DNA from 4 places in the Streptomyces sp. SID5464 genome. Region 2 is predicted to be linked to each of the others. Evidence: riboswitches for the same ligand, from Rfam matches in the RefSeq annotation. Region 2 holds a riboswitch; each other region holds the start of a gene.

Region 1 (7,323 bases), on a different contig from region 2:
GACGGCGTCAAGGCCGCCCTCCAGTGGAACTACCGCGACCCCGGACCGCACTGCAACCTGGCCCTGGCGAACGACGCGGCCTGGAAGAGCCTGCGCAAGGCGGTCGCCGACCCGTACTTCAACCAGCCGCTGAAATGACCGCTCAGCCCGCGAACTCGGGTCCGTGCACCACGGCGCGGGCCCGCCGGTACCAACGCCAGGCGATCGTCTTCGGCCCGTCCCGGTACGGCGCGACCCGGGCGCCCGCACCCGCCAGCCAGCCCTCGACGTCGGCGACGGTGTGGGTACGCCGGACGATGAGCCGGGCGATGCGGTAGCGCTCGTCGCGGTCGGAGCTGAGCGCGTGCCGCACGGCGGTCGCCGTCTCGTAACCGGCCCGGGCCGACATCGCCCGCACGCGCGGGCTGTTGTAGCCGTGCGGATAGGCGAGATGACGGACCTCGTGCCCGAGGGCGTCCTCCAGCACCGCCTTCGACGAGCGCAGTTCGTACGCCAGGTCCTTGCCGGACAGCGTGTCGAGCTGCGCGTGCGTGACCGTGTGGCTGCCGATCTCCATGCCGTAACGTTCCAGCTCCGCCGCCCGGTCCAGGGTCATCATCGGCGCGGGCGGCAGCAGACTGCGGCCGCCCGGGGCGATGGCGCCGGTGGTGAGATAGGCGGTGGCGGGCAGCGCCCGCTCGGCAAGCGCCTCGGCGGTGGGGCCGGGCAGATCGGCGAAGCCGTCGTCGAAGGTGAGCAGCACGGGCCGGGGCGGCAGGGTCGCGCGCCCGGCCAGATGGTCGGCGATCGCGCTGATCGTGACGGGCGTACGGCCGCTGCGGACCACGGCGTCGAGATGCGCGGCGAACTGCTTCGGCGTGACCGTGAACTCGGCGATCCAGTCCGGCGGATCGTCCATCACGGAGTGGTACAGGAAGACCGGGATGGCCGGGGAGCCGACCGCACCCGGTGGCGATATCGGCCCCTCACCGTCCCGCGCACCCCGCTCCGCCCGGCCTCTGCCGTCCCCCCGCCCCTCACCACGCGCACGCGCCGACGTCCTCATCTCGCCCCCTGAACCCTCTGAACCCTCTGAACCCTCGCGCGCAGCGCCCGCCGCGCTCGCAGATATCCGACAGGCCCGTACACCATCCCCCGGCGCTGCAACCGCGACAGCCGCCGCGGCCACGGATGCGTCCGCGTGTCGTGGTCGCCCGGCGCCCCGCCACCCTCCGTGTCGCGTACGGCGGTCAGCGCGCGGGCGTGGGCGAGCCCCCGGGGCAGTTTCGCGAGGAACGCCGGCAGCAGCCCGGGGCGGTTCACGAGCACCGCGGTGAGGTAGGCGGTGAGTCCGGCGCCGTACCCGTAGGCCTGGGTCTCCAAGTCGCGCCAGGTCTCCCGGTGGTGGTGCCACACCAGTGCGGACGGGGTGTAGCGCAGCCGGTGGCCCTGGGCGAGGACGCGGACGAAGCCGTAGAGGTCGTCGCCGCCCCGGGCTGCCGTGCCGGCACCGGTGGCCGGGTCGAAACCGCCGACGGAACGCAGGACGGCCGTCCGGAAGGCCATGTTGGCACCGGAGCCGAACCGCCCCGCCGTGAACGGGAACAGCGGCTCGTCGCCCGGCGGACGCGCCGGGTCGTACGTCCTTGGAGTGAAGCCTTTCGCGAAGCCGCCGTGGCTCTCCAGCAGCACCTGGGCCGGGGTGGTCAGCCGCGCGGGCAGGATCAGCCCGGTGCTGCACCCGAGTCCGGGGTCGGCGGCGAAGGGCGCGGTCAGCTCGGTGAGCCAGCGCGGGTCGGCGACCACGTCGTCGTCGGTGAACGCGACGACCTCGCCCCGCGCGGCCGTGAGCCCCGTGTTGTGCGCGACCGCGAGGCCGGGCACCGGCTCGCAGACGTACCGCACGCGCTCGGCGTACTTCCGCTCGATCAGCTCCCGCGTCTCGCTCGTCACCGGGGCGTTGTCCACGACGACCACCTCGAACCGGGGATGGTCCTGCGCCAGCAGCGAGTCCAGTGCCCGGGCCAACTGCCCGGCACGCTCCCGGGTGGCGACGACGACACTCGTGTACGGCGGCTCCCCGGACTGCGACGCCCGGCCCGGCGACGCCGCGTCCGCACACTCCGCCCGCGCCCGCGCCGCGAGCACCGCCTTCGCGTCCGCCCCCTCCGGCACCCGCCCGAGCAGCGTCCCCACCGGCCGCCCGCCCCGCCTGACCAGTGCGAACACCTCGCCGTACGTCACCGGCGGGCTCCCCGGGCCCGGTCTGAGCACCGCCTCGTCACCGTCCAGGTCCAGCTCGGCGACCTGGACCGCCTCGATGTCCAGGAACCGCCGTATCTCCTCCTGCGCACGTGCCGAACGGGCCATGCGCCCTCCCCCCCCCTGTCGTCAGGTACGACTTGTGTCAGGTACGGCGCAGCCGAGCCGCGCTCTTCAGGGTCCGCGCGGCCAGCGCCGCGAGCCCGGGCCTGGCGCGGACGAAGCTGTGTGCGCGGCGCGCCGGCTCGCGGCTCAGCCAGTGCAGCGCCGCGCCCACCCCCGGGCGCGTCACCGCACCCTCGTACACGGGCAGTTCGCCCGTCTTCAACGCGTCCTTGTACTCGGCCGCGCCCCGCCCCAGATCGAGCATGCCGATGCCCTCGGCGGCCGCCGCCTCGGCCATGCGCAGGTGCAGCACCAGACCCGGCGAGTACTTCGCGCACTCCGGGTCGTAGGCCGGGAACCAGCAGGCCAGGACCGACGCCGAGCGCAGCCCGAAGTGCGCGGCCAGCGGGCGCTGGCCGGCGTACAGCACGGACAGCGTGCCGCTGCACTCCGGCGCCCGGGTCTCGGCCAGCCGCCCCACGAGCCGTGTGATCCACTCCTGGGCGAACCGGTCCCGGCGGCCCGTCCTGCGGTACTGCGCCGACTTCCATCCCATGAGCGTGCGCAGCGCGGCCGGCTCGCGCTCGTCGAACACGAACCGCAGCTCGCCGACCTGCCGGCCCAGCCTGCGCTCCTTGGCCAGGGTGGTCTTCAGGAACTTCGGCGACTGGGCGCGCAGCACCGACTCGTACGTCTCGTAGCCCTTCTCCACGTCGATGACGTAGGTGGCGTGCTCCTCGGCCGCGTACCGGACGAACAGCCGCTGCTCGGCCTCCAGGTTGTCGAAGGCGAAGCTGGACAGCGAGCAGCCCCGCAGCAGTTCGCCCGTGTCCAGACGCAGGCCGGGCCGCAGGATCGCGCCCTGCGCGTCCGAGACGCCCAGCCCGATCGCCCGGCCCTGCCCCAACGGGCCCCGCTCATGGGGCAGGAAGCCGGCCGGCTCCAGCCCCTCGTACACCACCGCGACCCGCGCCTGGGGCCTCACCAGGCCGACGGCTTCGGTGAACTCCGGTTCCATGAAGGGGTTGCGCGGTGTCTCCGCCGCCGCGCGCAGCGCGCGCCAACGCTCCTTCTCCCCCTCGCCGAGTTCCCCGGGCCCAGCCACACGCACACGTCCACTGCTCAACCCGACCCCCCGATCAAGTCCCCCCTGGACACTTGGAAGGTACCGCCCGAGACGGCCTCGACGGTAGGTAGCGGACCATGTTGTTGCCAACTGGTGCAGAGGCCTTCAACCGGGCAATCGGCGCCCGCCGCGCGATGAAACGAAAGGGCGCGCTGTCCGTATTCTCTGATCATGGCCGCACCCATCGCATATTCACTCATCGCCACCGACCTGGACGGGACGCTGCTGCGCGGCGACGACACCCTGTCCGACCGGTCCCTCGCCGCGCTCGCGCGGGTGGCGGACGCCGGTGCCCAGCACCTCGTGGTGACGGGCCGGCCGGCGCCGAGAGTGCGGCCGCTCCTGGACGACCTCGGCTGCACGGGGCTCGCGGTGTGCGGGCAGGGCGCGCAGGTGTACGACGCCGGCGCGGACCGGCTGCTGTGGTCCATCACCCTGGACCGGGAGCTGGCGGAGACCGCCCTCGGCAAGATCGAGGCCGAGGTGGGGCAGGTGTACGCCGCGGTCGACCAGGACGGGGTCGACGGGCTCACGCTCATCGAGCCGGGCTATCTCATGCCGCACCCGACCCTGCCGGCGGTACGGGTCGACCGGCGCGACGAGCTGTGGGGCGAGCCCATCAGCAAGGTGCTGCTGCGCCACCCCTACCTGACGGACGACGAGTTGGCGGCGACGGCCCGGTCGGTGGTCGGTTCACTGGCGACGGTGACCATGTCGGGGCCCGGCACGGTCGAACTCCAGCCGTGCGGGATCACCAAGGCGACGGGCCTGGCGCTGGCCGCCGAGCACCTGGGGCTGCGGCCGGCGGACACCGTCGCCTTCGGGGACATGCCCAACGACATCCCGATGTTCGACTGGGCCGCCCACGGCGTCGCCATGGCCAACGCCCATCCCGAACTCAAGGCCGTGGCCGACGAGATCACCCTGTCGAACGAGGACGACGGCATCGCCGTCGTCCTCGAACGACTGCTGGGCGGGACGGCTCAGTACGGGCCGTTGACGTTGTCGATCGAGCCGTAGCGGGCCGCCGCGTAGTTGCAGGCCGCCGTGATGTTGGCGACCGGGTCGAACGGGTCCCACGACGTGCCGTCCACGTGGTAGGCCTGGAAGGTCGGGTCGATGGTCTGGAGGAGACCCTTGGACGGGGTGCCGGCGGCGGCGTTCGAGTCCCAGTTGTTGATCGCCAGGGGGTTGCCGGACGACTCCCGCATGACGTTGCGGTAGATGCCGTCGTACGAACCCGGAATCCCCTTCTGCGCCATGATGTCCAGCGCCTCGCGGATCCAGCCGTCCAGGTTGTTGGCGTAGGTCTTCGCCGAGGCCTGGGTGGCCTGGGCGACGCCACCGGCGGGCTTCGCGGCCGGCTTGGCGGGGGCGGAGGCCTTGGTCGCCGTCTTCTTCACGGCGTCCGCCTTGGCCGTCTTCACCTTCAGCTTCAGACCCGGGTGGATCAGCTTCGGGTTGTCGCCGACGGCGGCGCGGTTGTCCTTGTAGAGCTGCTTCCAGCCGCCCGACACGTCGTATTTTTCCGCTATGCGGTAGAGCGTGTCGCCCTTGGTGACGGTGTACGTGAGGGACTTGGCGGGCTGGGCCGCCTGCGACACGGACTCTGCGCTCTGGGCCGGCTCGGCGGCGCTGGCGTGCGTCGCGCCGAGCAGCGGGAGGGTGAGTGCCGCTCCGCCGGTGCCGGCGGCCACGACGCGACGGGTGATCTGGCTGGTTCTGGGGCGACGGTGCTTGCCTCGGGGCATGGCGATGTTCCTCTCCGGCGCCTGCGAGGTGAGCTGTCGGGTTCGGGCCGGGAGGTGCCCGGCCGCCTACGGCGCTGTGTGCCGTACGCGGCTTCACCCCGAGCCGTTCCGCTGCGCGGACCGGCGACTTACCTGGGTCCCCCGCTCCTGCCCTGCGTGAGTGAGTCGGTTGTGGGGAGTCCGGGCGGCGGCAGGATTCGGCGTCCGCCGGACAGGCCCGGAACGTATGCGAGAGCACATGTCGGGAACAAGCGCCGGAGTCACATATCGAGGTGGTTGACCTTGGTCAGGGGGGAATGAGGTACTTGATCCTTTGCGGAAGCCAAGGCTCAACTCGCGTTCACCGGAAGGGGGTACGGGGCGCTGTCGGAGTGGGGTGTCGCGGGGGAAGACGTGATTGAACTCACTGATCACGAGTCCGTGGGGCAATTTCCATCAAGGGGAATTCGCTTACTCATTACGGCAAATCGTGCATAGTTCGCTACCTCCCGGTAAGTCGATAAATGTCTGCTCTTATGAGCTGATCGAAAACATAGCGGTCGTGATCGGATACCACCCGGCCTGTAACCCTGGGCGCTGGTGGTGATCGAAACGTGACCGGATACGCTGACTCGAGTGATGGCAGCGACCTATCGACAAACCGCGTAATCACCGGCAGACACCAGCAGACAGGAGACCCCTCGTGACCGACGTCGGGCCGTTCGGGCTGAGCGTGCGGGACCAGGCTCTGGAAGCCGATGTCCAGGCCGGGTTGGCGGCTGTCGAGGAAGGCTTGCTCGAGGCCACCAAGAGTGAGGTGCCCTTCATCACGGAGGCCGCCCAGCACCTGGTCCGGGCCGGCGGCAAGCGGTTCCGTCCGCTGCTCGTGATGCTCTCCGCCCAGTTCGGCGACCGGTACGCGCCCGGGATCGTGCCGTCGGCCGTCGTCGTGGAGCTGACCCACCTCGCCACGCTGTACCACGACGACGTGATGGACGAGGCCGCCGTGCGGCGCGGGGTGGCGAGTGCGAACGCCCGCTGGGGCAACTCCGTCGCGGTCCTCACCGGCGACTTCCTCTTCGCCCGCGCCTCGCACATCCTGGCCGACCTCGGCCCGGAGGCGGTGCGGGTGCAGGCCGAGGCGTTCGAGCGGCTGGTGACCGGGCAGATCCTGGAGACGGCCGGACCGCAGGACGGCCGCGACCCGGTCGAGCACTACCTGGACGTGCTGGGCGGCAAGACCGGCTCGCTGGTGGCGGTGTCGTGCCGGTTCGGCGCGATGATGTCCGGCGCCGACGACACGGTCGTGGACGTGCTGACCCAGTACGGCGAGCGGCTCGGCGTCGCCTTCCAGCTCGCGGACGACGTCCTGGACATCGCCTCCGACTCCCACGAGTCCGGCAAGACGCCCGGCACCGACCTGCGCGAGGGCATCCCCACGCTGCCGGTGCTGCGGCTGCGCGAGCGCGCGGCCCGGCTCGGGCTCGCGGACGACATCGCCCTGTGCGAGCTGCTGGACTCCGACCTCACCGACGACGACCGGCACGCCGAGGCCCTGCGCCTGCTGCGGGCCCACCCCGCGCTGGAACAGGCCCGGCGGGACACCGTCCGCTACGCCCAGGACGCCCGCTCGGCGCTGGCCCCGCTGCCCGAGTGCGCCGCGAAGACGGCGCTGGTGGAGCTGTCCGACGCGGTGGTGCACCGGGCCGGTTAGCCGGTCCTTCCCGTACGACCCCTACGGGTCGGGGGAGAAGCCGCGCTCTCGTGTCATACCGCAGCAGTACGTGGAGTTGAGCCCGGGGTCTGACGTATTTCCCTGGCCGATTTGGTCAGATGGTCACCACGGAAAACACCACTCCTCACCAGTTCGGGTGAGAATGGCGGCTCAGGGACGAGTGCGTGTACGACACGGACAGCCGCCGCCGATCACGGAGGTAGGGCACACATGGCACCGTACGCATCCGACGACAGCACGACCGCCGGGGAGGTCGACGAGCAGCGCTCCGGGCGGCGCAAGGCCGCGCGGTACGTCGTCCCGGTCACGGTGGTGGGGGTGGCGGCCGCGACGATCGGGCTGGTCCCCGCACTCGCCGACTCCGGTGACCCCGACCTCCCGAAGAT
Region 2 (7,323 bases):
GAGGCCCAGTACCAGCAGGCCATCGCCGGGACCGGCACGCTCACCCGTGACACCCTGCACACCATGATCCTCGACCGGGTGCTGCACCGCGCCGCGCAGGACGCCGGTGTGACCGTCACCCGCAGGGAGATCCAGGAGATGCGGTCCGGGCTGGAGGAGCAGGCCGGCGGCGCCAAGGCCCTGGAGACGACCTGGCTCCAGCAGTACGGCATCCCGCCGCAGCGCCTCGAGGAGAACCTCCGCCTCCAGCTGGAGGCCCAGAAGCTCGCGCAGAAACTCGGCACCGACACCAACCGCCCCGAGTTCTGGAAGGCCCTGTCGGAGGCCTCCAAGGACCTGAACGTCGACCTCAACCCGCGCTACGGCACCTGGGACGTCCAGAAGAGCAGCCGCGCCGACGCGAAGACGCCGTGGGTGCGGGACGTGTCGGCGGCCCAGGCGCAGCAGAGCATGTAGGGGCGACGCCCCACATGCCCCCGGGGTGCACGGGCGGAGGCCTGTGGACGATTTCCGGGGCTGCCGGCGGCGTGGGATAGCTTCGAATCGTGAACGCCAACAGCCCCGAAGCCACCCCGCGGCCCGGCGAGGCCGGCCCCGGCACGGCCGCCACCGCCGTCCCCGGCCGCATCGTCCTGCTCACCACCAGTCACCGCGTCGCCCCCGGACTGCTGTCCTGGCCCGCCTGGCAGGCACTGCACGCGGCCGACCAGGTGCTGTGCGCGGACGGCGCGCACCCGCAGCTGCCGTATCTGCGCGAGGCGGGGATCACCGTCGACGAGGCGTCCCCGACGGCCCAGGAGCTGGTCGACGCCTGCGCCGGCGGCCGCACGGTGGTCGTCGTGGCGACGGGCGAGGGCGAGCCGACCCTGACGGACGGCCTGGCCCGCCTCGCCGGCACCGGCCGCGTCGCCATGCCCGAGCTGGAGCTGCTCCCCGCCTCCTACGACCTGCCGGGCGCCCGCCTCCTCGACCTCGTCCAGGTCATGGACCGCATCCGCGCCGAGTGCCCGTGGTCGTCCCAGCAGACCCACAAGGGCCTGGCCAAGTACGGCATCGAGGAGGCGTACGAACTCGTCGAGGCGATCGAGGAGGGCGACCGCGACGAACTGCGCGAGGAGCTCGGTGACGTCCTCCTCCAGGTCGTCTTCCACGCCCGGATCGCCGAGGAGGGCCGCCCGGAAGACGGGGCGGACCCCTTCTCCATCGACGACGTCGCCGCCGGCATCGTCGCCAAGCTGATCCACCGCCACCCGCATGTCTTCGGCGACGAGACGGCCACCACGCCCGAGGAGGTCAAGGCGCACTGGCTGCGCACCAAGGCGGTCGAGAAGCAGCGCACCTCGATCACCGAGGGCATCCCCCTCGGCCAGCCCGGCCTGGCCCTCGCCGCCAAGCTGGCGTCACGCGCCCGCGCCGCGAACCTGGACATACCACTCCCGCCCGTCGAGGGCATCGGCTACGAGCTGCTGGCCCTGGCGGTCCGCGCCGAATCGGAGGGCGTCGACCCGGAGGCGGCCCTGAGAGCGGCGGCCCGCGCCTACCGGGACGCGATCAGGGAGGCTGAGGACGGCTGAGACCGAGAGCCGGGAGCGGAGGACGGCTGGACCGGCCGAGGGAGGGGAGGGGCGAGGAGCCGGATACCGTCGGGGAGTGACCGACCAGCCCCAGCCCAGCACCCCTGCCGCCGCTCCCGACCTCTTCACCTGGGAGTTCGCGAGCAACCCCTACCCCGCCTACGCCTGGCTCCGCGAGCACGCCCCCGTGCACCGCACCAAGCTGCCCAGCGGCGTGGAGGCCTGGCTGGTCACGCGGTACGCCGATGCCAAGCAGACGCTAGCCGACCACCGGCTCTCCAAGAACCCGGCGCATCACGACGAACCCGCGCACGCCAAGGGCAAGACCGGGATCCCCGGGGAGCGCAAGGCCGAGCTGATGACGCATCTGCTCAACATCGACCCGCCGGACCACACCCGGCTGCGGCGGCTCGTGTCCAAGGCGTTCACGCCCCGCCGGGTCGCCGAGTTCGCGCCGCGGGTGCAGGAGCTCACCGACGGGCTCATCGACGGGTTCGCGGAGAAGGGGTCCGCCGACCTCATCCACGAGTTCGCCTTCCCGCTCCCCATCTACGCCATCTGCGACCTGCTCGGCGTCCCTCGCGAGGACCAGGACGACTTCCGCGACTGGGCGGGAATGATGATCCGTCACCAGGGCGGGCCCAGGGGCGGCGTGGCGCGGTCCGTGAAGAAGATGCGCGGCTACCTCGCCGACCTCATCCACCGCAAGCGCGAGGCGCTGCCCACCGAGCCCGCCCCCGGCGAGGACCTCATCTCCGGTCTCATCCGCGCCTCCGACCACGGTGAGCACCTCACCGAGAACGAGGCGGCGGCCATGGCCTTCATCCTGCTGTTCGCCGGGTTCGAAACGACCGTGAACCTGATCGGCAACGGCACCTACGCCCTGCTCACCCACCCCGAGCAGCGCGCGCGCCTCCAGGCGTCCCTGGCCGCCGGGGAGACCGGCCTCCTGGAGACCGGCGTCGAGGAGCTCCTGCGCTACGACGGCCCCGTCGAACTCGCCACGTGGCGGTTCGCCACGCAGCCGCTCACCATCGGCGGGCAGCACATCGCGACCGGCGACCCGGTCCTCGTCGTCCTGGCCGCCGCCGACCGGGATCCGGAGCGGTTCGCGGATCCGGACGTGCTCGACCTCGCCCGCCGCGACAACCAGCACCTCGGCTACGGCCACGGCATCCACTACTGCCTCGGCGCCCCGCTCGCCCGACTGGAGGGCCAGACCGCGCTCGCCGCGCTCCTCACCCGACTCCCGGACCTGCGGCTCGCGGCGGACCCGGCCGAGCTGAGATGGCGCGGCGGCCTCATCATGCGCGGGCTGCGCACCCTGCCGGTGGAGTTCTCACCGGCCCGAAGGTGACACGCCGTCAGACCTGTGATCTTCACGTGATCTGCGCGGCATGAACTTGTGACAAGTGATCGTCTGCCGATACGTTCACCCATCATCAGCGCGGCCCGGGGGGTCCTGCGCCGCGCCGGTCACTGCTGTCTCGCGAAAGGTCTCCGTATGCTCTCCGGGAACGGTCGGCACCGTCGCCCCCGCCAGGCTCCGGCTCTCCTCGTCGCGGCCGGGGTGACCGGCTCCGCCATCGCGATCCCGCTCCTCGGAGCCTCCGGCGCCAGCGCGGCCGACGGCACGACCTGGGACCGGGTCGCGGACTGCGAGACCGGCGGCGCCTGGAGCCAGAACAGCGGCAACGGATACTTCGGCGGCCTCGCGTTGTCCCAGGAGGACTGGGAGAACCACGGCGGTCTCGACTACGCCCCGAGCGCCGACCTGGCCAGCCGCTCCCAGCAGATAGCCGTGGCCGAGAGAATCCTCGCCGACCAGGGGGTCGGTGCGTGGCGCACCTGCGGGCTGCTCTCCGGCCTCCAGCAGGACAAGGACTCGGGCACGTCCGACTCGTCCAGCTCCTCCGACTCGTCCGCTCCGACGGACTCACCCGGACTGCTCGACTCCTCCGAGTCATCCGAGTCGTCCGGGTCATCCTCTTCGTCTTCTTCGCCCTCTTCGTCGTCTCCGTCCCCATCGTCGTCCCCTGACGGGCAGTCGACCTCGGAGGGTGACACCGCCAAGTCCGACAAGTCATCCGATTCTGCCGATTCCTCGACGCGGGACCAGTCGCAGGACCAGGAGTCCGGCAGCTCCCCGTCGACCGCCGCCGAGAGTGACGAACCCGACAAGTCCCGGCAGGGCGACGGCTCTTCGGCGCTCTCCGGAACCGGAACCGACAGCGCCTCCGGCCGCCACCGCGGCCCCAGCGCCGACGAGGACACCGGGGCCGAGGACGGCCGTACGTCCGGAGCCGCCGGACGGCACGCCTCGCGCGGCGGCGAGGCCTCTCGGGAGGCGACGGACGGCTCCTACACCGTCCGCCCCGGCGACAGCCTCTGGTCCATCGCGAACTCCCTTGACCTCAGCGGCGGGTGGCACGCGCTCTACGCCGGGAACGAGACGGCCGTCGGCGCCGACCCGAACCTCATCCGCCCCGGTCAGAAGCTCACGGTAAGGGTCGAAGCGGACGACGAGTAGCCGGTGGGGCAGTCCGGAAACGGCGGCGGAAGTCACCCCGAAACCGTGCGAGTTCACGTCACCGTTCGCGCCGAATGTCCCTTATAAGCGCGGTGAGAGATAGATCTCAGAAGCCCTGATCGTCTTTGAAATTCCGCGGATCGCGTGTCTACGGTCATGACCGCTCGCCACCGCGAGCCCCGGCTGCCGCAACGCCGAATCCTGCCAGCGGCCGCACGGGAACAGTCGTCGCGTCAAGCGCCGTAGGCAGGAGCGGGGGACCCAAGGTAAGTGCCGGGCCCGGCGGTTGAGGCAACTCGACGGCAGGGCTCCGGCTTGGGGTGAAGCCGTGTCCCGGGAGGGACGCGGCCGGGCAACTCAACCGGCCCGAACCCGACAGCTCACCTCGCAGGCGTCGGTGAGGGGATCTCTCCATGCTGTTTTCCGGCAAGGGCACGCACCGCCGTCCGTCCAAGGCCTCTCGGGTCATCGCCATCGCCGGTGTCACCGGTGCCGCCGTCGCCGCCCCGCTGATGGCGGCCGGCAACGCCTCCGCCGCCACCGCCTCCGAGTGGGACGCCGTCGCCCAGTGCGAGTCCGGCGGCAACTGGTCCATCAACACCGGCAACGGCTACTACGGCGGTCTGCAGTTCTCCGCCTCCACCTGGTCCGGCTACGGCGGCACCAAGTACGCCTCCACCGCCGACCAGGCCACCAAGGAGCAGCAGATCGAGATCGCCGAGAAGGTCCTCGCGAGCCAGGGCAAGGGTGCCTGGCCGGTCTGCGGCAAGGGTCTGTCGAGCGCCGGCTACAGCGGCGGCTCCGCGCAGAGCAGCGGTTCCACGGAGACCCGCCAGACCGAGCAGCAGCCGGCCTCCCGCTCCGAGGAGCGCCCGGCGCAGACCCAGAAGAGCCAGAAGACCGTCACCACCCCGACCGGCAAGAAGGTCAAGAAGGGTGACGGCGAGTACAAGGTCGTCAAGGGCGACACCCTCAGCTCGATCGCGACCGAGCACAAGGTCAAGGGCGGCTGGGAGAAGCTGTTCGAGCTGAACAAGGACATCATCACGGACGCCAACCTGATCTACCCGGGCCAGCAGCTGCACCTGAAGTAAGCGGCGGCCCCCCGGTCCCCACGGGCCCCCGCCCCGGTGCGTCGTCCCCCGTACGCACCGGGGCGGGGTTTTTTCTGCCGGTCTTTGCGATCCGGCTTTGTTCCGTTCGGAAACAATTTACTCTCGGTTCTGTCCATGGGGTGGGCGACCCGGTGGCCGATCGCCCGGAGCCGGTTAGGCTCATGTCGCGAGCCACCGCGGCCCGCGCCTCGCCGGGTCCACGCGGCCCGCGTACCCGCGTCACATGAAGAAGGAGATGCTCGTGCCGTCCATCGACGTCGTCGTAGCCCGGGAAATCCTGGACTCCCGAGGCAACCCCACGGTCGAGGTCGAGGTCGGCCTCGACGACGGCAGCACCGGTCGTGCCGCCGTCCCGTCCGGCGCCTCCACGGGCGCCTTCGAGGCCATCGAGCTGCGCGACGGCGACTCGAACCGCTACCTCGGCAAGGGTGTGGAGAAGGCCGTCCTCGCGGTCATCGAGCAGATCGGCCCGGAGCTGGTCGGCTACGACGCCACCGAGCAGCGCCTGATCGACCAGGCGATGTTCGACCTGGACGCCACCGACAACAAGGGCTCCCTCGGCGCCAACGCCATCCTCGGCGTCTCGCTCGCCGTCGCCCACGCCGCCTCCGAGGCCAGCGACCTGCCGCTGTTCCGCTACCTGGGCGGCCCGAACGCGCACCTGCTGCCGGTGCCGATGATGAACATCCTGAACGGCGGCTCGCACGCCGACTCCAACGTGGACATCCAGGAGTTCATGATCGCCCCGATCGGCGCGGAGTCCTTCTCCGAGGCCCTGCGCTGGGGCGCCGAGGTCTACCACACGCTGAAGAAGGTCCTGAAGTCCAAGGGCCTGGCCACCGGCCTCGGCGACGAGGGCGGCTTCGCCCCGAACCTCGGCTCCAACCGCGAGGCCCTCGACCTCATCCTCGAGGCGATCAACGAGGCCGGCTACACCCCCGGCGAGCAGATCGCCCTCGCCCTCGACGTCGCCGCGTCCGAGTTCTACAAGGACGGCGTCTACACCTTCGAGGGCAAGGAGCGCTCGGCGGCCGAGATGACCGAGTACTACGCGGAGCTCGTCGACGCGTACCCGCTCGTCTCCATCGAGGACCCGCTGTTCGAGGACGACTGGGAGGGCTGGAAGACCATCACCGACAAGCTCGGTGACAAGGTCCAGCTCGTCGGCGACGACCTGTTCGTCACCAACCCCGAGCGCCTGGCCCGCGGCATCGAGGAGGGCGCGGCCAACGCGCTCCTGGTCAAGGTCAACCAGATCGGTTCGCTCACCGAGACCCTGGACGCCGTCGAGCTGGCCCAGCGCAACGGCTTCAAGTGCATGATGTCCCACCGCTCCGGCGAGACCGAGGACGTCACCATCGCCGACCTGGCCGTCGCCACCAACTGCGGCCAGATCAAGACCGGCGCCCCGGCCCGCTCCGAGCGCGTCGCCAAGTACAACCAGCTGCTGCGCATCGAGGAGATCCTCGACGACGCGGCGGTGTACGCCGGCCGCAGCGCCTTCCCGCGCTTCAAGGGCTGATCGCCGAAAGGCCCGACCCGTAAGAGGCAGCGTCGTACGTACGTCCCCGTACTCGGTCCCGTACCGTGTCCGGGGACGTACGCGCGTATGACGGCGGAGCGGGAGGCGGACAGACATGGCCGTGAAGGACCGGGACCGGTTCTCCACCGCGACCAGGATCCGGTTGCTCGGTGAGCAGACCGCGGCCCGGGTCTACCGCTCCCAGACCAAGCGCCAGGCCCGCCGCTCCCGGCTGACCGGCCGGGCCGCGCTGCTCGCCCTGGTGATGTGCTCGCTGATCGTGGCTCTGGCCTACCCCATGCGGGAGTACGTCTCGCAGCGCGCCGAGATCGACGACCTCCAGCGTGAACAGCAGCAGGCCCGGCAGCGCGTCGAACGGCTGCGCGACCAGAAGGCGCGCTGGCAGGACGACGCGTACGCGGAGCAGCAGATCCGGCAGCGGTTGCACTACGTCATGCCGGGGGAGACGGGGTTCATCGTCGTCGACCCGCACGCGGCGGAGCAGTCGCACGCCGACCTCGGGGCGGCCGACCGCCCCTGGTACTCGAACGTCTGGGACGGGGTCGACAAGGCCGACGCCTC
Region 3 (7,323 bases), 240 kb from region 2:
CAGCCGGTGGGCCGTGTCCCCGAGCAGCTGCGAGGCGGCCCCGGCGAGCCCGAAGGAGAGCACGGCTCCGGCGGCGGGGTCGATGACGGCCCGTACGACGACGTCCACGCCGCGCGGCGCCATCCGCTGCACGACGGGGCGCAGCTCCTCCGGTGCCCCGAACAGTTCGGTCAACTCGGTATATGACCTGCGCAGTTGGTCCTCGTCCGCGAGGTCGAGGCGGACGCCGCCCAGGTCGGCGCGGTGCCGCAGGTGCGGGGCGGTGGCCTTGAGGGCGACGGGGTAGCCGAGGGTGCGGGCGGCCTCGGCGGCGGCGTCGGGCGTCGGGGCGGGCAGGGCGCGGTGGACGTGGATGCCGTAGTGGCCGAGCAGGTCGCAGGTCTCTGCCGCGCCGAGCGTGAGTCCCTGCCCGCGCGCGAGGAGCCCGTCGATCAGCGTGGCGGCGCCCTTCTCGTCGATGTCCTCGTACTCGGGCACCTTGCCGGGGTCGGCGGCGTCGCGCCGCCACTGCGCGTAGGTGACGGCTTGCGCGAGGGCACGCACGGCACGTTCGGCGGCGGGGTAGGCGGGGATGAGGTGCTCGCCCTCAGGAGGTTCTCCCGGGGGCGTCGGGCGGGGGGTGGTCCGGGGGGCGCCGGGCCGGGCTTGTGGCGGGCTGTCCGCGTCGGCCTGCGGTGCCGTGCTCGCCGCCGCCGACAGCGCCTCCGCCAGGCCGCCCAGCTCCACGTGCACCACCAGGACCGGTTTGGCCGGGGCGGCGGCCGCCGCGGAGCGCAGCGCGTCGGCGAGGGCCGCGTCCGCGACCGAGCCCTCCCCCACCGCCGGTATGGCGGTGACGACCACCGCGTCGCACCGGTCGTCGGCCAGCGCCCGCGACAGGGCCGTGTGGAAGTCCGCGGCGGAGGCCGCCGTGGTCAGGTCCCGCGGGGGGTGCGGCCGCAGCCCCTCGGCGAGACACGCGTCGTAGGTGAGCAGCCCGAGCGACTCGGAGTTGCCGAGGATCGCCACCCGGGGCCCGGCCGGCAGCGGCTGGCGCGCGAGGAGCAGTCCGGCGTCCACCAGCTCGGTGATGGTGTCGACCCGGATGACGCCGGCCTGCCGCAGCAGCGCGGAGACGGTCGCGTGCGGCAGCCGGGTCGCCCGTACGGCGTGCCCCTGGGGCGCGGCCGCGTGCCGGGCGCCCTGGACCACGACCAGTGGCTTCGCCGCGGCCGTCCGGCGGGCGAGGCGGGTGAACTTGCGGGGATTGCCGATGGACTCCAGGTACATGAGGACGACGTCCGTGTCGGGGTCCTCGTACCAGTACTGGAGGACGTCGTTGCCGGAGACGTCGGCCCGGTTGCCGGAGGAGACGAAGGTGGAGACGCCGGTCACGCCAGTGACGCCGCCGCCGCGCCGGTGCAGCCGGGACAGCAGGGCGATGCCGATGGCGCCGGACTGGGCGAACAGGCCGATCCGGCCCGGGCGCGGCGTCTCGGGCGCGAGGGAGGCGTTGAGCCGTACGCGCGGGGAGGTGTTGATGATGCCGAAGGCGTTCGGCCCGATGATCCGCATGCCGTACGTGCGCGCGTGCCGCACGAGTGCGCGCTGGCGTTCGCGCCCCTCGCTGCCGCTCTCGGCGTATCCGGCGGAGACCACGACCAGCCCCTGCACGCCGTGTTCGCCGCACTCGGTGACGACCTCGGGCACGTGTTCGGCCGGCACGGCGACGACGGCGAGGTCGACCGGGCCGTCGATGTCCTGCACCGAGCGGTGGGCGGGGACCCCGTCGAGTTCCTTCTGTCCCTCGGGCAGTGCCCTGTTCACAGCGTAGAGGCGGCCGGTGTACCCGGCGTCGCGGATGTTGCCGAGGACGCTGCGGCCCACGCCGCCCGGGGCGCGCCCGGCTCCGATGACGGCGACCGAGCCGGGCGCGAGCAGTCGCTGCACGGACCGGGCCTCGGCACGGTGCTCGCGCGCGTACTGGACGGCGAGGGAGCGGTCGGTGGGTTCGAGGTCGAACTCCAGACGGACGACGCCGTCCTCGAAGCTGCGCTTCTGGGTGTACCCGGCGTCCGTGAACACCTTGATCATCTTGTTGTTGGCGGGCAGCACCTCGGCGGCGAAGCGGCGGATGCCGCGTTCGCGGGCGACGGCGGCGATGTGCTCGAGGAGAGCGGAGGCGACGCCCCGGCCCTGGTGGGCGTCCTGCACCAGGAAGGCGACCTCGGCCTCGTCGGCCGGTGCGGACGCGGGCGTTCCGTCCGCGCCGATCCGGTCGTAGCGTACGGTGGCGATGAACTCGCCGCCGACTGTGGCCGCGAGTCCCACCCGGTCCACAAAGTCGTGGTGCGTGAAGCGGTGGACGTCCTTGGCGGACAGGCGAGGGTACGGCGCGAAGAAGCGGTAGTACTTCGACTCGTCGGAGACCTGCTCGTAGAAGCTGACCAGGCGCTCGGCGTCATCAACGGTGATGGGCCGGATGCGCGCGGTGCCACCGTCGCGCAGCACCACGTCGGCTTCCCAGTGGGCGGGATACTCGTGCCGGTCCGGCGAGGTCTGCATGGGCCCCAGAGTACGGCTAGCGTCCGACAGCGGCGCGAGGCAGTCTGTGGAGGGCGTCAGTCGGGTCGAGGCCGCGATCCGACGGCACCCCGGGGCGGTACGTCAGGACCGCTCCGGCGCAGCTTCACGGTATGGGAAACTGGTCTAGACAACCCTGAAAACTGAAGGGCAGCAACACATGGCTGAGCGCCGCGTCAACGTCGGCTGGGCCGAGGGCCTCCACGCCCGCCCCGCCTCCATCTTCGTCCGAGCCGCCACGGCCGCAGGCGTCCCGGTGACGATCGCCAAGGCAGACGGCAACCCCGTCAACGCGGCCTCCATGCTGGCCGTCCTCGGCCTCGGCGCCCAGGGCGGCGAGGAGATCGTCCTCGCCTCCGACGCCGAGGGTGCGGACGCCGCCCTGGACCGGCTGGCGAAGCTGGTCTCCGAGGGCCTCGAGGAACTGCCCGAGACCGTCTGAGTGCGCATCTCCGAAGGGCTCGCCCGAATTCATCGGGCGAGCCCTTCGCCATTCCGGTTCGCGGGACGTGGAATTCCCGTTGACGGGCAGCAGAAATAATCCCCCGCGAATTTCCTGCTCTTTGTATACGGCTCCCGTGTTAATGCCGCAGGCTCGCCGTGTTTACGGGATGTTGCGAGTTCCTCACACGCTCGGCCCGCTCCCCGGCGGAACCGAAACGCAACCGGTGCGCGGCCGTCGCGCGCTCGGTGTGCAGCGCCGTGACCGCCCGCGCGCGCTCGCTGTCCCCGCGCGCCACCGCGTCCACGATCGCGCCGTGCTCGGTCCAGGACTCCACCGGCCCGGCCGGCGCCTCGACGGTGTACATCCAGGCGATCTTGTGGCGGAGCTGGGTGAGCATCGAGGTCAGCGCGGGGCTGCCGGAGGCCTGCGCGAGCGTCTCGTGGAACCAGCCGCCCAGGGAGCGCAGGTCGTCGCTGTTGCCCCGGCGGGCGCGCTCCTGGCCGAGCCGGACCAGCCCGCGCAGGACCTTCAGATGGGCCTCGGTGCGGCGCTGGGCGGCGCGGGCCGCGCCGAGCGGCTCCAGCAGCAGCCGCATCTCCAGCAGGTCGGCGGCCTCCTGCTCGGTGGGTTCGGCGACGCACGCGCCCGCGTGCCGCCGGGTCACCACGAAACCCTCGGCCTCCAGGGTGCGCAGGGCTTCCCGGACGGGGACGCGCGAGACGCCGTAGCGGCGGGCGAGGAGTTCCTCGGTCAGCCGGCTGCCGCGCTCGTAGACACCCGCGACGATGTCGTCCCGGATGGCCGTGCACACCGAGTGCGCGGGAATACGCATGACCGACCTCCGTTTAATCCCCGTGAAACGTCGACGAGTGACGCGTGTTCCGTGACTCTATTGCAATGAGCCGGAATTTCCGACGGGGGACCGGAATCCATGGATATTTTTTGGACAGCCGGGCGTCACAAACGCCGAAAGCCCCGGCTCGGGGAGCCGGGGCCTCGGGAAGCGGAGTGGTACGCCGTCAGACGTTCACACCGTGCGAGCGGAGGTAGGCGACGGGGTCGATGTCGGAGCCGTACTCGGGGCTGGTACGGGCCTCGAAGTGCAGGTGCGGTCCGGTGACGTTGCCGGTCGCGCCGGACAGGCCGATCTGCTGGCCGGGGGTGACCCGCTGGCCCACCGAGACGCTGATGGACGACAGGTGGCCGTACTGGGTGTACGTGCCGTCGTTCATCTTGATCACGATCTGGTTGCCGTAGGAGCCGCCCCAGCCGGCCTCGACGACCGTGCCCATGCCGACCGCGTGGACGGGAGTGCCGCTGGCGGCGTGGAAGTCGACGCCGGTGTGGCTGCCGGAGGACCACAGCCCGCTGCTGGCCCGGTAGCCGGTGGAGACGTACGAGCCGGAGATCGGGGGCACGAAAGTGTTGAGGCGCTTGCGCTCGGCCTCGCGGGCGGCGCGCTCCTTGGCCTCGCGCGCCTTCTCGGCCGCCTCCTTGGCCTCCTTGGCCGCCTCGGCGGCCCGCTCGCGGGCGGCCTCCTCGGCCTTCTTCTTGGCGGCGGCCTCCTCGGCGGCCTGCTTCTGGGCGGCGGCCTGGGCGTCGATCTGCTGGGCCACGGTGTCGCCCATGGTGACGACGGGGGTGAGGCCGGTCTGCTCGACGGCGGGCTCTGCGGCGAAGGCCGGGGCGGCCACGGTGCCGATGACACCGGTGGTGGCGAGGGCCGCGACGCCCGCCGCGCGGGCCGTGCCGCGCTGCATCCGGCTGGGACGACGATGCTTCCCGGTGGCGCGGGTGAACGCCATGGAGTGCCTGGTCCTTTCCTTCCTTCTCGCCTACCGGGTTAGCTGACGGGTTCGGAGCAGGAAGGTCTCCTACGGACCCCCTCGCGGCTCGCTCGGGCGTCCGATTCACCCCAGGGACTGCGGTGGGTCCCCGGCTCCCCTGGCTCGCGCCGTACGGGGACTCGGCGATGACTGTCCGGTGCCGCGGGTGCGGCGCACTGCCTGACGAACAGCCCGGACGACGCTAAGCGGGGCCACTTTCAATTCCCAAACGGATCCCGGCTTTTGTAGCGCATCCCACAGGGCAGACAGGCAACCTCCATATCAATTCGGGCATAAAGGGGCCCTGGTGCCTTGGAAGACAACCAGGGCCCCTGCGCGCGCGGGCCGCTACTCGGCTGCCACGACGGAGACTTCGCCGATGCCCAGGGCCTCGACCGGGCCCTTGATCTGCGCCGCGTCACCGACGAGCACGGTCACCAGACGGTCCACCGGGAAGGCGCTGACGGCCGCCGCGGTGGCCTCCACGGTGCCGGTCGCGGCGAGCTGCCGGTACAGGGTGGCCTGGTAGTCGTCGGGCAGATGCTGCTCGACCTGGTCGGCCAGCGTGCTCGCGACGGCCGCCGCCGTCTCGTACTTCAGCGGCGCCACGCCGACCAGGTTCTGCACGGCGACGTCCCGCTCGGCGTCGGTCAGCCCCTCGGCGGCGAGGGTGCGCAGCACCGTCCAGAGGTCCTGGAGGGCGGGGCCGGTGTTGGGAGTGTCCACGGAGCCGCTGATGGCGAGCATCGCGGCACCGGTCCCGTCCGGGGCGGACCTGAGGACCTGGCCGAACGCCCGCACCCCGTAGGTGTAGCCCTTCTCCTCGCGCAGGACGCGGTCCAGGCGGGAGGTGAGGGTGCCGCCGAGGCAGTACGTGCCGAGCACCTGCGCGGGCCACACGCGGTCGTGCCGGTCCGGGCCGATCCGGCCGATCAGCAGCTGCGTCTGGACGGCGCCGGGGCGGTCCACGATGACGACCCGGCCCGTGTCGTCGGCGGTCACCGGCGGCACCGGGCGCGGCTCGGCCGCCGAGCCCGTCCAGGCGCCCAGCGTGTCGCCGAGCAGGGCGTCGAGGTCGATGCCGGTGAGGTCGCCGACGACCACGGCGGTGGCCGTGGCGGGCCTGACGTGCCGCTCGTAGAAGGCGCGTACGGCCGCGGAGTCGATCGCGGCGACCGTCTCCTCGGTGCCCTGGCGGGGCCGCGACATGCGCGAGTCCGCCGGGAACAGCTCCTTGGAGAGTTCCTTGGCGGCACGGCGGGCGGGGTTGGCCAGCTCGTGCGGAATCTCGTCGAGGCGGTTGCGGACCAGCCGCTCGACCTCGCTGTCCGCGAACGCGGGCGCCCTGAGGGCGTCGGCGATCAGGCCGAGCCCCTTGGCGAGCCGGGAGGCCGGCACCTCCAGACTGAGCCGGACGCCGGGGTGGTCGGCGTGCGCGTCGAGGGTGGCGCCCGCGCGCTCCAACTCGGCGGCGAAGTCCTCGGCGGAGTGCTTGTCGGTGCCCTCGGAGAAGGCCCGGGCCATGATCGTGGCCACGCCGTCGAGGCCGGCCGGTTCGGCGTCCAGGGGCGCGTGCAGCAGCACCTCCACGGCGACGACCTGCTGGCCGGGGCGGTGGCAGCGCAGGACCGTCAGGCCGTTGCCGAGCGTGCCGCGCTCGGGGGCCGGGAAGGCCCACGGCTTGGCCTCGCCCGCCTGCGGCTGGGGGTGGAAGTCCATCGTGGCGAGCTCGGTCACTTGGCCGCCTCCTCGTTCTCGTTCAGGGCCGCGGCTGCGGTGTCCTCGGTGGTGTCGGCGTCCTCGGCGGTCTCCGCGTCGCCCGCCTCGTCGGCGACGGGCTCGTAGACGAGCACCGCGCGGTTGTCGGGCCGCAGGCGGGCCTTGGCGACCTCCTGGACCTCCTCGGCCGTCACCTCCAGCACGCGCTGCACGGCGGTCAGGGCGAGCTGCGGGTCGCCGAACAGGACGGCGTACCGGCACAGTTCGTCGGCGCGGCCGGCGACCGTGCCCAGCCGGTCCAGCCACTCGCGCTCCAACTGGGCCTGGGCGCGCTCCATCTCCTCGGCCGTGGGGCCCTCATCGGCGAACCGGGCGAGCTCCTCGTCGATGGCCGACTCGATGACCGGGACCTCCACGTCACCGGACGTCTTCACGTCCAGCCACCCCAGGGAGGGCGCCCCGGCGAGCCGCAGCAGGCCGAAGCCGGCCGCCACGGCCGTACGGTCCCGCCGCACCAGACGGTTGTACAGGCGGGAGGACTCGCCGCCGCCGAGGACGGTCAGGGCCAGGTCGGCCGCGTCGCACGCGCGCGTGCCGTCGTGCGGCAGTCGGTAGGCGGCCATCAGGGCGCGCGCCGGGACCTCCTCCTCGACGACCTCGCGCAGCTGCTCGCCGATGATCTCCGGCAGCGTGCCGTCCCGGGGCGCGGGCTTGCCGTCGTGGCCGGGAATGGAGCCGAAGTACTTCTCCACCCAGGCCAGGGTCTGCTCC
Region 4 (7,323 bases), on a different contig from region 2:
TTCCGACGCCGACTCGGCGCACTACGCGTCGTACGGCACCCAGGAAGCCCAGTACGGCGACTTCACCACGTACGGCGACTACGCCGCCACCGGATTTGATTCCACCGGTACCGACGGCACCGGTTTCGGCGCCACCGGCCACACCACGGCGACCTTCGCCACCGACCCCCTCTTCGGCGACCTCCCGGGCAGCGGCCACGACACGGGCACGTACGACACCGGCCACTGGCCCACCGGCGCGCACGAGAACCCGCACTACGACGCGTACGCGGCCCAGCACCACGCCGCCTACGACACCGGCGTCTACGACACGACAGCCTGGACGGCCGAGCAGCAGCTACTCTCGGTCATCCCGCCGCAGGCCACCTCCCCGGACAGCACCGGGCAGTGGGACGCCGGCGCCTGGCTCCACCCCGACCAGTCCGGCAATCCGGCCGACCAGACCCAGCAGTGGGAATGGGGCACGCAGGCCTTCGACACCGGTGCCTACGACGCCACGCAGTGGAACACCGACGGCGTCGCGCAGGCCCCCGACGAGTACGAGCAGCGCGGCGAAACCTTCGAGCAGCACGAGACCGCGTCGTTCGAGCAGGTCGCCTACGACGAAGCCACCGGGGCCGCCTACCACGACCCGGCCGCGGACGGCGGCGAGCCGGCCGCCACCGGCGAACTGCCCGCCGTCGCCCCGCTCCTGGACGGCCAGGAAGAGGTCAACCCGCGTGCCGGCTCACGGGCGGCCTCACGCGCCGGGTCCCGTTCCCGCCGCCGTACGCCGCCCAAGCGCTCGGCACTGCTGACGATCGCGGTGCCCTCGGCGTGTGTGATGGGCGTCGCGGGGATCGCCGCCGCCTCCGTCGGCAGCTTCACCGACGACGGCGCCGCGGAGGCGCAGACGACCGCGGCGGACGCACAGCCGGTGAAACCGGCCGCCGCCAACAACAAGCTGGACACACAGCTGCAGAGCCTCGCCGCCGGCGCCGACGACTTCGCCGACCGCGCCAGCCGTACGCAGGAGCGCATCGACCTCAAGGCCCAGCAGGCGGCCGAGCGCAAGCGCGCGGCGGAGGAGGCGGCCCGCAAGGAGCGGCTGCGCCCGAAGTTCGCCCTGCCGGTCGCCCGGCACGGACTCAGCGCCTACTACGGGCAGTCCGGCATCAACTGGATGTCCCTGCACACCGGCATCGACTTCCCCGTCTCGTACGGCACGACCGTGATGGCCGCGACCGACGGCACCGTCCGCACGCAGTGGAACAGCGCGTACGGCAACATGATGATCGTGACCGCGAAGGACGGCACGGAGACGTGGTACTGCCACCTCTCCACCTACACGGTGCCCTCCGGTACGACCGTCAAGGCCGGCGATCCGATCGCGCGCTCCGGCAACTCCGGCAACTCGACCGGCCCTCATCTGCACTTCGAGGTCCGCCCGGCCGGCGGCTCGGCGATCGACCCGCTCCCGTGGCTGCGCAGCCACGGCATCGACCCGACGTAACGTCCCGGCAGCCCCCACCGGACATCCGGCAGGGGCTGACCCCGCTGGGCTACAGCTTCTCCACCGGCGCGTACCGCAGCAGCAGCCGCTTCGGCTTGGTGTCCCCGAAGTCGATGGTCGCCTCGGCGTTCCCGCCGGTGCCCTTCACCGCGACGACGGTCCCGAGCCCGAACTGGTCGTGTGTGACCCGGTCCCCGACCGCCAGCGACACGACCGGCTTCTCGGAGGTCCGGCGCGTGGCGAAACCGGACGCGCCCGACGCCGACGAACGCGAGCGGGACGACGACAGCGAGGCCGCCACCCCGGAGACGGGGCCGGAGGACGCGGGCGCGGTGGCTCCCGTCCGCTTCCACTCCACGTAGGCCGGCGGGATCTCCTCCAGGAAGCGGGAGGGCGGGTTGTACGAGGGCTGGCCCCAGGCGCTGCGCAGGGTGGACCGCGTCAGATACAGCCGCTCCCGCGCACGCGTGATGCCGACGTACGCCAGGCGCCGCTCCTCCTCCAGCTCCTTCGTCTGGCCGAGGGCGCGCATGTGCGGGAAGACGCCGTCCTCCATGCCGGTCAGGAAGACGACCGGGAACTCCAGGCCCTTGGCGGTGTGCAGGGTCATCAGCGTGATGACGCCGTCGCCGTCCTCCTCGTCGGGGATCTGGTCGGAGTCGGCGACCAGGGCGACCTGTTCGAGGAAGTCGGACAGCGTGCCCCGCTCCTCTTCGCCGCGCTCCTGCTCGAACTCCATGGCGACGGCGGCGAGTTCCTGGAGGTTCTCGATCCGGGTCTCGTCCTGCGGGTCGGTGGAGGCCTGCAACTCGGCGAGGTACCCGGTGCGTTCCAGGACGGCCTCCAGCACCGTGGCCGGTCCGGCGCCGGACTCGACGATCGTGCGGAGATCCTCCATCAGCGTGTTGAACCGCTTGACGGCGTTGGTGGAGCGCGCGGCCATGCCGTACGCCTCGTCGACGCGCTTCAGCGCCTGCGGGAAGCTGATCTTCTCCCGCTGGGCGAGGGCGCCGATCATCGCCTCGGCGCGGTCGCCGATGCCCCGCTTGGGGACGTTGAGGATCCGGCGCAGCGGCACCGAGTCCTCCGGGTTGGCCAGCACGCGCAGGTAGGCCAGGACGTCCCGGACCTCCTTGCGCTCGTAGAAGCGGACACCGCCGACGACCTTGTAGGGCAGGCCGACGCGGATGAAGACCTCTTCGAAGACACGGGACTGGGCGTTGGTGCGGTAGAACACGGCGACGTCGCCGGCCTTCGCCTCGCCGGCGTCCGTGAGCCGGTCTATCTCGTCGGCGACGAACTGCGCCTCGTCGTGCTCGGTGTCGGCGACGTAGCCGGTGATCTGCGCGCCCGTGCCCGCGTTGGTCCAGAGGTTCTTGGGACGCCGGGACTCGTTGCGCTCGATGACCGCGTTGGCCGCGCTGAGGATCGTCTGGGTGGAGCGGTAGTTCTGCTCCAGGAGGATCGTCGTCGCGTCCGGGTAGTCCTCCTCGAACTGGAGGATGTTGCGGATCGTCGCGCCGCGGAAGGCGTAGATCGACTGGTCGGCGTCACCCACGACGCACAGCTCGGCGGGCGGGATCTCGGCCTCGGGCGGCACGTCGACAGGGTGCTCGGAGGTGCCGACCAGCTCGCGGACCAGGGCGTACTGCGCGTGGTTGGTGTCCTGGTACTCGTCCACCAGGACGTGCCGGAAGCGGCGGCGGTAGTGCTCGGCGACGTCGGGGAAGGCGCGCAGCAGGTTGACCGTCGTCATGATCAGGTCGTCGAAGTCGAGGGCGTTCGCCTCGCGCAGCCGTGACTGGTACATCGCGTAGGCCTGGGCGAGGGTCTTCTCGAAGCCGTCGGAGGCCTGGGCTGCGAAGTCCTCCTCGTCGATCAGCTCGTTCTTCAGGTTGCTGATCTTGGCGCTGAAGGACTTGGGCGGGAAGCGCTTGGGGTCGAGGTCCAGGTCGCGGCAGACCAGGGCCATCAGCCGCTTGGAGTCGGCGGCGTCGTAGATCGAGAAGGAGGACGTGAAGCCGAGCTTCTTGCTCTCGCGCCGCAGGATGCGCACACACGCGCTGTGGAAGGTCATCACCCACATCGCGTTCGCCCGCGGGCCGACGAGCTGCTCGACGCGCTCCTTCATCTCGCCCGCGGCCTTGTTGGTGAAGGTGATCGCGAGGATCTGGCCCGGGTGCACGCCCCGCTCGGCGAGCAGGTGGGCGATGCGGTGCGTGAGCACGCGGGTCTTGCCGGAGCCGGCGCCGGCCACGATGAGCAGCGGGGAACCTGAGTGCACGACGGCGGCGCGCTGGTTGTCGTTCAGCCCCTCCAGGAGGGCGGCGGTGTCCACCACCGGGCGCGGGGCGCCGTCGCGGTAGTACGCGTCCCTGTCCGGGGGCACGTCGAACTTCCCGCCGAACAGATCGTCCGGAACCGGCTCCGGCACGTGATCGTCCTCGGGTGGCGGCGGGGGCTCGTCCGCGGGGCCCCGCTGGGCCTGGAGGTCCGCCAGGAAGCTGTCGTCAAAGAGGCTGCTCATCGCTCTCCGAGTCTAGGGCGCCCCACTGACAGCCCGCCGCCGCCCTGAGAACATCGCCCGAACGCCCCCCTCGTCACCGTGCATCCCCGCATGATCACAGCCTGCTATGACCGTCATGATTATGGACGACTCGTGACCAACCCCCCTCGACCGATCACGCTCGGCGACGCTCCGGGACAAGGTCACGAAAATGTATCGGGCATATCACCCATCAACCTTCACAAGGGCCACACGAGTTGGCTACCGTGCGGGCAGGCCGCACGACCCCCACCGGCGAACGTCGCCGGGCCGCGCGGCCTCCGCCGAGTCCGGTGTGCCGCAGCGGCAGCCGGAGCCGGGGACCCAACCGAGAACTCCGGGGTGAATCGGCCCGACTCCCTTCGCGGAGATGGCCGTAGGGCAACCCTTCCGATGTACCCGCCCGAACCCGACAGCTAACCCGGTAGGCGGAGCATGGAAGGAGTCGCCTCCCTTGGCGTCGCACCGCAAGTCGCGTCCCGCTGGTACGCGCGTCGCAGGCATACGGACCCCCGCCCTCGCAACGGCGGCCCTCACCTCCGTGGCCCTGCTGTCCCAGTCGGCCAACGCCGCCCCCGAGGCCGACGACAAGCCGAGTCTCGAGGAAGTCGAGAAGAAGGTCGACGACCTGTACCGCCAGGCCGAGTCGGCGACCGACAAGTACAACTCGGCCAAGGAGAAGACCACCAAGCAGCGCAAGCGCGTCGACACCCTCCTCGACGACGTCGCCAAGCGCACCCAGAAGCTCAACGAGGCACGGGAGGAACTCGGTTCCTTCGCCGCCGCCCAGTACCGCACCGGCGCCTCCGCCCCGGACACGGCGACGTTCCTGCTCGCGGACACCCCGCAGGACTACTTCGACCAGACCCAGCTGATGAACCGGATGACCGGCCGCCAGAAGGTCGCGGTCGACGACTACGTCACGCAGCAGTCCGAGACGATGAAGAAGCGCCAGGAGGCCACCGAGAGCCTCGAGACGCTCACCGAGACGCAGGGCGACCTGAAGACGGCCAAGGCCACCGTCCAGCGGAAGCTCGCCGACGCGCGCGAACTGCTGTCGAAGCTGACCGCCGAGGAGAAGGCGCGGCTCGCGGCGATCGAGAGGGAGAAGCAGCAGGAGGCCGCCCGCAAGGCCGACGAGCTGGCCCGGCAGCAGGCCGCGCAGCAGAAGGCGCAGGAGGAGGCCGCCCAGCAGCAGGACAGCGGTTCCGCGTCGGCGGGCTCCGGCTCGTCCTCCTCGACGGCCCCCGCCGACTCCTCGTACGCCACCAAGGCCGAGAAGGCGCTCGCCTTCGCCCGCGCCCAGATCGGCAAGCCGTACGTCTGGGGCGCCGTCGGCCCCGGCTCCTACGACTGCTCCGGCCTCACCCAGGCCGCCTGGAAGGCCGCGGGCGTCACCCTGCCGCGCACGACCTACGACCAGGTCAACGCCGGCACCACGGTCTCTCTGACCGACGCCCAGCCCGGTGACCTGGTCTTCTTCTACGACGACGTCACCCACGTCGGCATCTACATCGGCAACGGCATGATGATCCACGCCCCGAAGCCCGGCACCTACGTGCGCGAGGAGTCGATCTACTACGACGGCGAGTCGGCCATCCACAGCGTGGTGCGGCCGGCCTGAGGGCGCTCGCGCGTTTTTGAGGCGCCCGCGCGCGTGCCCCGCTCATATCGCGCGCGGCGCCTCCTAGCATCGGGCCCATGCCGGGCCCCTCCCCCTCCACCGACTGGTGGGCGCAGCGTGCGCCGTCCGCCGGCGCTGCCGTGCTGGCGACCGGCACCCTGTCGGTCGGTATCGATCTGGCGGGGTACGCCGTCCTCTCCCGTGTCGCCCTCGGCCTGGCCTGCGCCGCCTGGCTGGTGCTCGCCGCGGACTTCACCCTGCGGCTGCTGCCGGCCGGCACGAGAGGGCGGGCGTACGCGCGGGTGCCGGGCCTCGTGGACACCATGGCGACGGCCGCTCTCATCACCGTGGCGGCGACGGCCGTCCTGGGCGCGGGCTTCTCGGCGGCCGGCTCGCAGGCTACGGCCGCGGCCCTGCTGGTGCTTGCCGTGCTGCTCTGGCCCGTGCCGCTGGCCATCCCCGCGCAGGACGGGGAGCGGCGCAGACCGGGGACGGTGTTCGCGCGCTGCACGGCCACGCAGGGGCTCGCCGTGCTCGGCGCCACGCTCGCCGCTGCCGAGTCGGCGGCCTGGCTCGCCCACGCGGCGCTGGTGCTGTTCTGGCTGGGGCTCGTGCTGTACGTCCTCGCCCTGGCCCGTTTCGACGTGCGGCAGGTGGCCGAGGGGCGCGGCGACCACTGGCTCGCGGGCGGGGCGCTCGCCATCTCGGCGCTGGCCGGGGCACGGCTGATCAGCGCCGACAGCGCGCACCTGTACCTGTGGAACGTCGACGACCGCGGCATCCTGCGCCATGTGACCGTCGTGCTGCTCGTGCTCACACTGGCCTGCTGCGCCGTCCTGCTCGCCGCCGAGCTCCTGCGGCCCCGGCCCCGCACCGACATCCGCCGCTGGGCGACCGTGTTCACCTGGGCCAAGACGGCGGCGGCGGCACTGGCCGTCGCCGCCGCCCTCGACGTCTCCTGGCTCGACGGCCTGGGAGAGGTACTGCTGTGGGTCGCGGTGGCCGCGTGGCTCGGGGGTACCGCCTGGACGGCCGCCTCGGCCCGGGCCCGCGTCGTGCCCGGCCGGGTCAGGTCCAGAGCACGGCGATGAAGACGTTCGCGGTGGTCAGCGCCCCGACCAGGCCGAACAGGCCCTTGTCCACCTTCTCGTCGTCCCGTTTCACGTAGACGAGGCCGAGGATCACGATCAGCAGGGCCAGTTTGACGCCGATCTTGATGTTGTTCACGGACTGGTCGTCGGCCTGGTTGAGGCCGACCAGGATCACACCGGTGACCAGCATCGTCAGCGCGCCGTGCAGCATCGCGGGGGTGTAGCGGGCGGTGCCCTCGCCCATCGCCTTCATCTGGGTGAGGAAACCGCCCAGCAGGGATGCGATGCCGATGATGTGGAGGCCGACGAAGAGGTGGATGAGTACGTCCATGAGGCCGGAGCCTAATCAGGGGCTCCACAGCCGCCCGACACCGGCCCTTCGGATGCACATATGCGCCCATAGCACCCGCCCGCCGCCTCGCGCCCATGATTCGGCGCATCGGTCATCACGCTGAGTTAATTCGACGGCGGCGAGATGGGATCACGGTCGCATACGGTCACCACCGGTCCTCTCGGGACACTTCCGCGCACCCGCCACCGGGCCGCCGCGGCGAGGTTTAGCGTCCTCCAC

The links. A riboswitch is a leader RNA that binds a small molecule or an ion and turns the genes downstream of it on or off. The one in region 2 is predicted to bind cyclic di-AMP.
Region 1: another riboswitch for cyclic di-AMP. It lies ahead of GTY47_RS35855 (LysM peptidoglycan-binding domain-containing protein); the one in region 2 lies ahead of GTY47_RS08670 (transglycosylase family protein).
Region 3: another riboswitch for cyclic di-AMP. It lies ahead of GTY47_RS09685 (M23 family metallopeptidase); the one in region 2 lies ahead of GTY47_RS08670 (transglycosylase family protein).
Region 4: another riboswitch for cyclic di-AMP. It lies ahead of GTY47_RS06900 (C40 family peptidase); the one in region 2 lies ahead of GTY47_RS08670 (transglycosylase family protein).

The regions. Positions count from the first base shown of each region.
Region 1 covers NZ_WWIQ01000074.1:22,128-29,450, reverse strand. Annotated here, with positions in the region: gene GTY47_RS35880 (glycosyl hydrolase) at 1-138, shown strand, start outside; gene GTY47_RS35875 (polysaccharide deacetylase family protein) at 143-898, opposite strand; gene GTY47_RS35870 (glycosyltransferase) at 1,042-2,349, opposite strand; gene GTY47_RS35865 (GNAT family N-acetyltransferase) at 2,387-3,457, opposite strand; gene GTY47_RS35860 (Cof-type HAD-IIB family hydrolase) at 3,644-4,492, shown strand; gene GTY47_RS35855 (LysM peptidoglycan-binding domain-containing protein) at 4,456-5,223, opposite strand; cyclic di-AMP (ydaO/yuaA leader) riboswitch at 5,229-5,403, opposite strand; gene GTY47_RS35850 (polyprenyl synthetase family protein) at 5,906-6,916, shown strand; gene GTY47_RS35845 (outer membrane lipoprotein carrier protein LolA) at 7,148-7,323, shown strand, end outside.
Region 2 covers NZ_WWIQ01000009.1:51,291-58,613, forward strand. Annotated here, with positions in the region: gene GTY47_RS08650 (SurA N-terminal domain-containing protein) at 1-456, shown strand, start outside; gene GTY47_RS08655 (nucleoside triphosphate pyrophosphohydrolase) at 546-1,574, shown strand; gene GTY47_RS08660 (cytochrome P450) at 1,651-2,931, shown strand; gene GTY47_RS08665 (transglycosylase family protein) at 3,079-4,104, shown strand; cyclic di-AMP (ydaO/yuaA leader) riboswitch at 4,333-4,513, shown strand; gene GTY47_RS08670 (transglycosylase family protein) at 4,518-5,198, shown strand; gene eno (phosphopyruvate hydratase) at 5,461-6,741, shown strand; gene GTY47_RS08680 (septum formation initiator family protein) at 6,857-7,323, shown strand, end outside.
Region 3 covers NZ_WWIQ01000009.1:295,354-302,676, reverse strand. Annotated here, with positions in the region: gene GTY47_RS09705 (bifunctional GNAT family N-acetyltransferase/acetate--CoA ligase family protein) at 1-2,544, opposite strand, end outside; gene GTY47_RS09695 (HPr family phosphocarrier protein) at 2,723-3,004, shown strand; gene GTY47_RS09690 (GntR family transcriptional regulator) at 3,144-3,839, opposite strand; gene GTY47_RS09685 (M23 family metallopeptidase) at 4,027-4,812, opposite strand; cyclic di-AMP (ydaO/yuaA leader) riboswitch at 4,826-4,989, opposite strand; gene GTY47_RS09680 (pitrilysin family protein) at 5,182-6,570, opposite strand; gene GTY47_RS09675 (pitrilysin family protein) at 6,567-7,323, opposite strand, start outside.
Region 4 covers NZ_WWIQ01000007.1:53,238-60,560, forward strand. Annotated here, with positions in the region: gene GTY47_RS06890 (M23 family metallopeptidase) at 1-1,492, shown strand, start outside; gene pcrA (DNA helicase PcrA) at 1,542-4,019, opposite strand; cyclic di-AMP (ydaO/yuaA leader) riboswitch at 4,310-4,483, shown strand; gene GTY47_RS06900 (C40 family peptidase) at 4,492-5,661, shown strand; gene GTY47_RS06905 (membrane protein) at 5,739-6,752, shown strand; gene GTY47_RS06910 (hypothetical protein) at 6,730-7,083, opposite strand.